DNA from 2 places in the Micromonospora sp. NPDC049359 genome. Region 2 is predicted to be linked to the other one. Evidence: riboswitches for the same ligand, from Rfam matches in the RefSeq annotation. Region 2 holds a riboswitch; the other holds the start of a gene.
What was found. Region 2 has a riboswitch for cyclic di-AMP ahead of ACIBTX_RS04810 (NlpC/P60 family protein). Riboswitches for the same ligand answer to the same signal wherever they lie in the genome.

Region 1: linked by a shared signal. The riboswitch ahead of ACIBTX_RS07915 (C39 family peptidase) and the one ahead of ACIBTX_RS04810 (NlpC/P60 family protein) in region 2 are both predicted to bind cyclic di-AMP.

Annotation. Positions count from the first base shown of each region.
Region 1 covers NZ_JBITMW010000002.1:380,834-386,016, forward strand. Annotated here, with positions in the region: gene ACIBTX_RS07905 (CDP-glycerol glycerophosphotransferase family protein) at 1-258, shown strand, start outside; gene ACIBTX_RS07910 (alpha/beta fold hydrolase) at 263-1,009, opposite strand; gene ACIBTX_RS07915 (C39 family peptidase) at 1,143-1,991, opposite strand; cyclic di-AMP (ydaO/yuaA leader) riboswitch at 2,225-2,365, opposite strand; gene ACIBTX_RS07920 (hypothetical protein) at 2,651-3,421, opposite strand; gene ACIBTX_RS07925 (hypothetical protein) at 3,599-4,042, opposite strand; gene ACIBTX_RS07930 (acyltransferase) at 4,226-5,183, opposite strand, start outside.
Region 2 covers NZ_JBITMW010000001.1:1,030,539-1,035,721, forward strand. Annotated here, with positions in the region: gene ACIBTX_RS04795 (zinc metalloprotease) at 1-572, shown strand, start outside; gene ACIBTX_RS04800 (pyridoxamine 5'-phosphate oxidase family protein) at 646-1,194, opposite strand; gene dcd (dCTP deaminase) at 1,272-1,850, shown strand; gene ACIBTX_RS04810 (NlpC/P60 family protein) at 1,922-2,962, opposite strand; cyclic di-AMP (ydaO/yuaA leader) riboswitch at 2,975-3,110, opposite strand; gene ACIBTX_RS04815 (N-acetylmuramoyl-L-alanine amidase) at 3,346-5,183, shown strand, end outside.

The DNA of each region.
Region 1 (5,183 bases), on a different contig from region 2:
ATGGGTGACGAGGGCGACCGGTTCACCGAGCGCTTTCCACTGGCCGGCTCGGGCTACGTGCTGCGGCGCGACATGTCCAACGTGGACGCCGTGCTCACGGCCCTGCTGGACACCGACCCGCTGGCCGATGCCCGCTGGGTCACCCGCCGCCGCTACCTGGGCGACTTCCCGGCCGAGTCGTACGCCGAGGGTTTCCTGACCGCCGCCCGCCGCGAGCTGACCTCGGCCCGGGAACTACCCGCGCCCGCAGCCGCCTGACCGGTCAGCGGTACGGGTCCAGCAACGCCAGCACGGCCGCCGGATCCTCCAGGTGCGCGTTGTGCCCGAGACCGGGCAGCGTGGCGACCGGTACGCCGTACTCCTTGAGCTGCGCGTCCGTGACCATCGGGTCGTGCTCCCCGCGGGCCAGCACCACCGGCACGTCGGTCGCCGCGAGCAGCGCCGCCAGGTCGGGCGCGCCGACGGCGAACGCGGCGTTGTCCATCGCGAGCCGCCACCGGCCGTCGACCTGACGCAGACCGGCGTCGACCATCGGGTGGTCCGGGAGGACCAGACCGGTGAGGCCGGCGACCCGCAGGTACCGGCGGGCGGCCTCGGTACGGCTGGTGAACCAGCCCACCGGGCGGGCGGCGAGGTCCGCGGCACGGGCCAGCTCGGCCGGCGCCCAGACGGCCTTGATGCCCAAGCCCACCACCGCGTCCACCGGCGGACCGGCGGCGCGGGCCGCCAGCGCCAGGCCGACCACGCCACCGAGCGAGTGCCCGAGCACCACGATGCGGTCGTCGGAGGCCAGGCCCTGCGCGACCCGCTGGGCGAAACCCTCGAAGGAGTACGACGACAGCGGCGCCGACCAACCGTGACCGGCGAGATCGGGCGCCAGCCACCGGCCGGGCCAGTGCTGCTCCAGAAGTGGCGCCCAGGGCAGCCACACGTCACCCGTCGCCCCCATGCCGTGCAGCAGCAACAGGATCGGCTCCCGGCCAGCTTGACCACCCGATTCATCCACCACGGCCGCAGTCTCCCACGGTTCGCGGCCCGGTACGAGAGCCGTTCACCGGCGTCGCGCCCGACACGGGGACGCCGCGGGCGCCGGCCCCTTGTGGGAGACGGCGCCCGCGGCGTCGTGGGGTGTCGCGCGTTGGTCAGGCGGAGTAACCCCGGGTGGCGATCCAGTTCGCCAGGTCGATCGTGGTGATCCAGTAGGCCGGGTCGGCGGCGTTCGCCGAGTCGGCGATCCGCACCGTACGGCCGTTGTCCTTGTAGCCGACGACGGCGATGTAGTGCCCACCGCCGTAGGAGTGATAGCCGCCCTCGGTGTCGATGGCGTCGCCGACGACGTTCGCCACCACGCCCCGGCCATCGGTGATGGCCTTGACGACGTCGGCCTGAAGACGGTCCATCTGGGCCGGGCTGGGCGTGCCCGCGAACATGCGGGTGCGGTACGGGGAGCCCTTCACCTCGGCGTTGAGCACCCGGGTGGTGTCCTCGGCCGAGTTGGTGCCCATCTCGGTGGTGCCCAGTTCGGCGCCGAGCTCCTCCTGGGTGCGGTCGATCCCGCTGGCGCTGAGCGCGTTGCGGGTGGCCGCCGGGCCGCAGTTGTAGTAGGTGTTCTGCGCCTCGTAGTCGTAGTCGAGCACCTTCGTCGCGGGCGGCTTCGGCGGCGTCGGCTTCCGGGTGACGTCCGGGTTGCTCGTGGCCTTCGCGGCGGGGGACGCGGCGGTGGTGGCCGGGGCGGCGGTGCTCGGTGCGACGCTCGCCGACGGGGCCGCGGACCGGAGTTCGCCACGGGAGGCGACGGTGTCACTGCGCATCTCGGCGACCGTGGTCGGGGTACGCGAGCCGGCCGGGGCGTCGTCGGCGCCGGCGACCAGGGCGCCGGCGGTGGTGGCGATCGCGAGGGCCGCGGCGGAGGCGGCGACGATTTGGTACGGGCGCTCGGTCGCGAGGCGACGGAGCTGGCGCTTCAGGGTGTGCTTCACGAGGTCCTCCACGGTTCACAGGGAGAGCGGCACACCGGGGCTCGACCGGCATCCGGGCAGGCGTCAGCGCGCGGGCGGTGGCCCGCGGATGATGAGCCGCTCAGGGGAACGCCCGGCGCGGCCGGGCGGGAAGTGCGGTGACCCGGGGGGTCAGCTCACCGTCACGAGGCGGATGAGCGGGGACACCGCGTCGCCGTGGAGGCGGCGGAACAACAAGGGGGTCGAGGGGTGCTGCACGAGGATGGAACTCCTTCCGTCACCGCCTACCGGGTTAGCTGACGGATTCGGGCGGGAAGATCGCCCTACCGCGGGCCGTGGCTCGCGGATTCACCCCGGACTTACTGTGGGTCCCCGGTTCGTTGATCACGATTGAGCGGGTCGGCGCGGCGTCGCCTCCTGCGATCGGTAACCGCACCGGACGGGACGACAGTACTGGCCGGTACGCACTCTGCCAAGCCGCGCCCACCTGCGTAAACATCGATTGGCCCAGCAATTTCTGCGCGTTCTGCCGCTGACGTGACTCGATGGGACAACGGGTTCCGCCGGCACCTGTGGGCGACAACCGGACAGGTGGCCGACAACGCGGCCACAATCGCGGGCGCAATGGCCGCCGATGATGCCCGCCGCCCGATTCCCGCCGCCGGTGACCCGCCTCACATAACGGATCGGGCTCAACCGGCCCGGGCCGGACGCCAGCGTGCCACGAGGGCCGTACGCGACGGCCGCGTCGCGGTGCGCCGGGAGAACGCCGGGCTCGGCCGCGACCGGACCGCCGCCACGTACGCCTCCTCGGCGAGGACGCGCGCCGACTCGGCGGCCACCTCGGCGTCCCGCCAGGACGACCGCTCCCGCTCGGCGGCCGTCCGGTGCTCGGCCAGCCTCGCGTCACGGATCGCCCGGATGAGCAGCGTCTCCTGCTCGACCGGGTGCCGGCGGGGGTCCCAGCCGCGCCGGTGCCCGAACACGTCGCCGAGCTGAGCCATGGTCAACTCCCCCCGCCAGTGCGCCGCCATGGCGGCACGGTGCAGATAGCGCTCCCTCGCCGCGTACTCGGCGGGGGTGTGCGGGGTACGCGGTGTCGGCAACGCCCCGGCACCGGCGACCCGACGGGCGGCCGTGTCCGCCTCGTCGTACGCGGTCCAGGCCCGCTGCGCCTCGTCCTGAGCGACCAGCCAGTCAGCGCGCCGCCGTCGGGCGGTCCGCGCGGCCCGGGCGGCGGCCACGGCCACCTCCTCGGCGTACCGGCGCAGGTCGGCCATCTCGGCGACGGCCATCTCGCGGGCGGTGGGTGTCGGCGGCGTGGGGTCGGCCGCGGGCGAGTCCCGCTCCGGTCGGGCCACCAGGACGGCGAGGACCGTCAGCGCCAGCAGGAACAGGGCCGACCAGATGGCGGCGGCCTGGGGCACCTCGGTCAGGAACTGGTAGAAGACGACGGTTTCCATGATCGACACCTCGGCATGAGCACGTAAGCGATGGGATGCCGCACGGGCGGGTGCGGGCGGTGTGTCGTCAGGTGTGGTGACTGGCGTTCGGTCTGGCGGCGTCGCCGGTGATGGAGATCTCGGCGCGCCACACTCCGGCGCTCGCGGGACGGCGTGCCGCGCCGGTGACTGACCCCGCTAGGCCGGCGGGGCGCGGGGGGCCCGGCTGGCCGAGCCGGCGGCGCGGAGGGGCCGCTCCGAGCCCGTGCGCGCCGAGGTCACGCCCGCCAATGGGCGGGGTAACGCGTCCGAACCACCGTGCCGGGCGGGCTGCGGCTCGACCGACCGCGCGGAGGCGTCAGCGCCAAGCTCTGCGGCTCGTCCCTCGCCGACCCTGTCGGTGGCGGCCGAGCCGGTGGCGGCGCGGTCGGTGAGGACGGTGGAGAGGGCCGCGGTCGACGGTCCGAGCGGCTCCGCGAGGGCGAGCGACCCGATGATGGGCGGCGGGGCCGCGGCGGTCGATGCCGGTAGCAGCGCCGGGGCCGCGCCCAGGGCGAGCGACAGCACGGCGAGGCTGGTCAGCACCCGTGCCGCCCAGCGCGCCACCCACCACAGGGGACAGGTGAGCGCGACCGGGAGCACGTCCTCACGCTACCGTCGGGACCGCCCGGACGCATCGGCGACGGGCGTGTCGGCCAGCGCCGCGCCGACCCCGTCCGACCAGCGTGGACCAGGTGGCGTCAGCCGGCGCTGGTGGGTGCCACCGCGCCGGTCAAGATCGCGCTCGATCGTTGATGTAGTGGCCTCACTCGGCTGACGAGACCACTACAACCAGGATCGAGCGCGATCTTGCGCGTCTGGACGGGCGGGCACGGGCGGCACGCCGGCGTCACCGCTCCCGGCCGACGAGGTGGTGCGCTGATGGGGAACGAGCGGCGGGCGACCCGGGCGACGTGGCGCGAGCCGGCGCATCATCGGGGTCTCCACCCAGCGGTGCAGCAACCCGGCGAGGACCAGGTTCGCGAGCAGGAATCCGAGCACCACCGCCGGACCCCGCCAACCCCGGAAACCGGTCCCCCAGTCGCCGCTGAGCCGGAGCACGCTCGTCATCACCAGGACGTGCACCAGGTAGAAGGCGAACGAGACCTCGCCGAGCCAGACCAGCGGACGCGAGCGCCACGGCGAGCGCCGGCCGCGCACGTCGGCGTCGGCGGCCGCGGTGATCACCAACAGGTACGCGACGGCGAGCAGCGTGGTCCACAACTCGGCGCGGATCCACTGCGCGGCGGCCACCCAGGTGCCCACGAAGATCGCGGTGGCGGCGGTCAGGCCCGGCCCGCGCCACCGGCCCCGGAGCATCAGCTCGGCCGCCACCGCGCCCAACCAGAACTCCAGGGACCGCACCGGCGGGAAGATCTGGGTGAACCACCAGCGGCTTACCTCCGGCACCAGATGCTGGGCCGGCCAGAGCGCGAGGATCAGCAGCGGCAGCGCGACCACGAGCGCCCAGAGCACCGCGGGTCGCGCCCGGCGCAACAGGGGCAGCGCCAGCGGCAGACAGAGGTAGAAGAAGAACTCGCAGGACAGCGACCAGCTCACCGTGTTGACGCTGTAGAACCAGCCCAGCCGGGGGTCCCACGCCTGCAACAGCAGCAGGTTCTCCACGGCGACGGCCGGCAGGACGGGATCGGCGAACCACCCGGCGACCAGCAGCGCGGCGGCCCACAGCACCACGTGGTTCGGGTAGATCTTCGCGACCCGTCGACGCCAGAAGGTCAGCCGC
Region 2 (5,183 bases):
ACCAGGCCTACGCGGGTGGGACCGGCGGCGCGGCCACCGCGTTCGCCTTCCGACTCGACTCGATCGACCGGGTGACGAACCCGTCCTGGTATCCCATCGTCGACGGCTCGTCGGCGGAGCGGTCGATGAAGTCGTCGCTACGGGTGGGCGGCAAGAACACGCTCAACATCTACCTCGGTGAGTTGAGCGACGACCTGTTGGGCTGGGCGACCTTCCCGCAGCGCAGGCTCAGCAGCATGGATGGCGTGGTCGTGCTGAACGAGTCGCTGCCGGGCGGCACCGCCACCAACTACAACCAGGGCGACACCGGCACCCACGAGGTCGGCCACTGGCTGAACCTCTACCACACCTTCCAGGGTGGCTGCGGCGGCTCAGGTGACGGCGTCAGCGACACCCCGGCCGAGGCGTCGCCCGCGTACGAGTGCCCGACCGGCCGGAACACCTGCTCGGCGGCCGGCCTGGACCCGATCACCAACTTCATGGACTACACCTACGACTCGTGCATGTACCAGTTCACCGCGGGTCAGGCGAGCCGCATGCTGACCGCGTGGAACGCGTACCGCGCGGCCTAGCTCCTCGCGTACACCAGGTGCCGGCTCCGTCACGACGGAGCCGGCACCGGCGTCTCTGCCCCCAGGGCCGTGGTCAGGCGGCCGTGCACTGAACGTCGCGGCTGCGGCGGGTCGGGCGCGTCTGCGGTACGGCCGCGGGCGCGGCCGCCGCGGGCGGGGTCTGCGGATCGAGCCAGACCTGGACGGCCGGACGCCCCACGGCGATGCCCAGGCCGTGCTGGTCACGACGGGTCAGCATCGCCACGTCGACGGTGAACTCGAACAGCCGCCAGTCGGCCCGCGGCTCGGCCCGAGCGCTCTGCGCCAGCCGGGCCACCCGGACCGGATCGGTGACCGGCCAGGCGTGACCCGCCACGTACGCCTCGTCGTCGCTCTCCTCCGGAGGGAACGAATGCAGCGCGTATCGGCCGTCCCGTTCGAGGTCCCGGCGCTTCGGCGAGTCGATGATGAAGCAGAACAGACCCTCGTCGGTGATGACCGGGGAGACCGGATGGACCCGGGGCCCACCGTCGGCACGGACCGTGGCCAGATAGCCGAAGCCCGGCCCGTACTGCTGCAGGAGAACGCGGATGCCGTCGGCGAGGCGGGGCTCGTCGACGGCGAAATCGGACCAGGAAGCCATGCGAGCATTCTATCGAACAAATGTACGAGGAGCGACCTCGACACGCTGGTCACCGCCCACCTCGCTATGGTGGTCCGATGCTGCTCTCCGACCGTGACCTGGTCTCCGAGATCAAGGCCGGCACGCTGGGCCTGGAGCCGTTCGAGCCCACCCTGGTCCAACCCTCCAGCATCGACGTACGACTCGACCGGCTGTTCCGGGTCTTCAACAACCATCTCTACACCCACATCGACCCGGCCATGCAGCAGGACGACCTGACCTCGGTGGTCGAGGTGCCCGACGGCGAGCCGTTCGTGCTGCACCCGGGAGAGTTCGTGCTCGCCTCGACGCTGGAGGTGATCTCGCTCGGCGACCAGCTCGCCGGCCGACTGGAGGGGAAGAGTTCGCTGGGCCGCCTCGGCCTGCTCACCCACTCAACCGCCGGGTTCATCGACCCGGGCTTCTCCGGGCACGTCACGCTGGAGCTGTCCAACGTGGCGAACCTGCCGATCACCCTCTGGCCGGGTATGAAGATCGGTCAGCTCTGCATCTTCCGGCTCTCGTCGCCCGCCGAACACCCGTACGGCTCGGTGGTCTACGGCTCGCGTTACCAGGGTCAGCGAGGCCCGACGCCCAGTCGCTCCTGGCAGAACTGGCGTGCCTGGCCGACGCGCTGATCCGCCCTTGCGATGTAAGGAAGGGCCCCCTTCTATACCTGAGGCGTTAGAAGGGGGCCCTTCCTTACACCTCAGCCGGGGCGGCCGTAGCTGTGGATGGGCCCGTCGTCGACCTTCTTCATCTTGACGGGCACACCGGCCTGGGAGGCGTGCACCACCCAGCCGTCGCCGACGTACATGCCGACGTGGTGGATGTCGCTGTAGTAGAAGACCAGGTCACCGGGGCGCAGCTCGCCCTTGCTGACGTTCTTGGTCACCCTGCTCTGCGCGGCGGCGTTGTGCGGCAGCGACACACCAGCCTTCGCCCAGGCGGCCAGCATCAGCCCGGAGCAGTCGTACGAGTTCGGACCCTCGGCGCCCCACACGTACGGCTTGCCGATCTGGGCGCAGGCGAACTTGACCGCGATGCCGGCACCGCCACCCGGGTAGCTGGCCGGGCAGGGCGCGGGACGCAGCGAACCGCCGCCGCCGTTGCCGTACACCTTGAGGCGCAGCTTCTGTAGCCGGTCGATCTCCTCGTTGATCTGCTTCTTCTTCGCCGCCAACTGGGCCTCGGTGCGGGTCAGCTGGACCACCATCTCGTCCAGCGGCGCCTTCTGCCGGGCCAGCTCGTTGCGCAGGTCGGCGACCTGGCGGACGTCCTCCTGCTGGTTGTGGGCGAAGCGGTCGAGCATTTCGAGCTGACCGACCATCTCACTGGGCGACCGGCTGCCGAGCATCGTGTTGACGGTCGACAGGTTCTCACCCATGTACGCGCGGACGGCCAGCGCGCTGACCTTGTCCATCGCGGCGTCGACCTGGCGCTCCAGCGGCGCGATGCGGGCGGCGAGCGTGTCGGCCTGCTTGCGCTTGAGGGCCAGGTCGGCTCGGGTGGCGTTGTGCCGCTCGATGATCGGTTCGAGCTTGTTCCAGTCGTCGTCGATCTGCCGTTCGATCTCGGCGACGGACGGGTCGGCGTGGGCCACCGTGGCGCTACCGGTCAGGACGACGGCGACGCCGACCAGGGCGGCGAGGGCGGTGGTGAAGCGGGACCAGCGTGGACGCGGCACGATCGACGTCGGGTCGGCCGGGGCCGACCGTCCGGACGACGGCCGCGGGGCTTGGAGGGCCACCGGGTTCCGTACTCCTTCTTCCTGACCGCCTACCGGGTTAGCTGACGGGTTCGGGCGGGAAGTGGGCGCCCTACCGCAGGAACTGCGGATTCACCCCGAGGAACCTGGGTCCCCGGCTCGCTCGCGAGCGACTCGGCGGTGTCGGTCCGTTACCGCCCGGGGTGGGCAGACCTGCTACCGGGCCGACGAATGACCAGAGTAGAGACGGCCGTTACCGATCCGCAACCCGTGCGGCCGTGACACTCCGTACCGATTGCGGCGGGCCATCGAGCGGACGTGAAGATTTCCTTCCGTACGTTTCGAAACATAGAAAGGTATTGACGTGGGCTCCCGAGCAGGACGAAGGTGACGGCACCGACACCAGTTCACATGTAGGGGGTTCGATGAAACGTCCGACCCTGCTCGCCGTCGCGCTCGTCACCGCCACGGCGGCCGTACCGCTGCCCGCCGGCCCGGCCACCGCGGCCCCCGCCGCCGACCGCCAGCAGCAGTACGCCGCCGCGGCGACCGAGTACGGCGTACCCATCGACGTACTACTCGGCGTCTCCTACCTGGAGTCCCGCTGGGACAGCAATGCCGGCACGCCGAGCACCAGCGGCGGCTACGGCCCGATGCACCTGACCGACGCCCGGCACGTGGCCGCCCTGCCCCGGGGCGGTCACCACGACGCCCCGGGAGAGGATCCGCGCGGCGACGAGTCCCGTCGTCCTCTCGCACCGGCGCCCGCCACCGGCAACGCGCCGCCCAGCGCCGCGCTGCAGACCGTGGACGCCGCCGCCGCGCTCACCGGCGCCACCGCCGAGGCGCTGCGCACCGACCCGACGACGAACCTCCGGGGTGGGGCGGCGCTGCTGGCCGCGTACCAACGGGAGGTCGGCGCCCCGGTCGGAGTCGGCACCGACCCGGGCACCTGGTACGGCGCGGTGGCCCGATATGCCGGCGCGGACAGCGCCGATGCCGCGGCGGCCTTCGCCGACGAGGTCTTCACCACGATCGGCGCCGGCGAGACGCGGGTGACCGACGACGGCCAGCGGGTCACGCTGCCGGCCCAAGCGGTACGACCCGAGCGGTCCTGGCTGGACCGACTGGGGCTGCGGCGACTCGCCCGCCCGGACGGGTTGGAGTGCCCGAGCACCGTGTCCTGTGAGTGGATCCCGGCACCCTACGCGGCGTTCGGCGACGGCGACTACGGCAACCACGACCTGTCCGACCGGCCCGCCCGGCAGAAGATCGAGTACATCGTCATCCACGACACCGAGGCGAGTTGGGCGACCACCCTGCAACTCGTCCAGGACCCGACCTACGTGAGCTGGCACTACTCGCTGCGCTCGGTGGACGGGCACATCGCCCAGCACGTCCGCACCAAGGACGTCGCCTGGCACGCCGGCAACTGGTACGTCAACGCCAAGTCGATCGGGCTGGAACACGAGGGCTTCGCCGCGCAGGGCACCTGGTACACGGAGGCGATGTACCGCACGTCGGCGAAGCTGGTGCGGCACCTCGCGCTGCGGCTGGGCATCCCGCTGGACCGCCAGCACATCATCGGCCACGACAACGTGCCCGGCACCACGGCGGCGACGGTCCGCGGGATGCACTGGGACCCGGGGCCGTACTGGGACTGGACGCACTACTTCGACCTGCTGCACGCCCCTCGGCTGGACACCGGCACCCCGGCCACCGGGCTGGTCCGGATCGACCCCGACTACGCGACAAACCAGCCGGCGTTCACCGGATGCGTCACCCCGGGGGCACCGTGCGCGCCCCGCGGTTCCTCGTCGGTGGTGCTACGCACCGCGCCGGCTCCGGACGCGCCACTGGTCAACGACATCGCGCTGCGCCCCGACGGCACCCCGAACACGATGGACGTGTCGGACCACGGTGCCCGCGCGTCCGCCGGCCAGACGTACGCGCTGGCCGGTCGACAGGGCGACTGGACGGCCATCTGGTACCTCGGGCAGCGGGCGTGGTTCCACAACCCCGCGTCCGCGCCAACGGCCACCTGGACGGTCGGCATGGTGGTCACCCCGAAGCCCGGCCGGGCCACGATCCCCGTCTACGGGCGGGCGTACCCGGAGCAGGCGGCCTACCCGGCCGGCGTGCCGTACCAGGCGATCTCACCGTTGCAGTACACCCTCGCCGCCGGCCAGCGGTACGCCGTCGGCGCGGTGCTGCCCGGCGAGTACTACCGGGCCAGCACGTTCGACGGCTCCTCGCCCGGCGA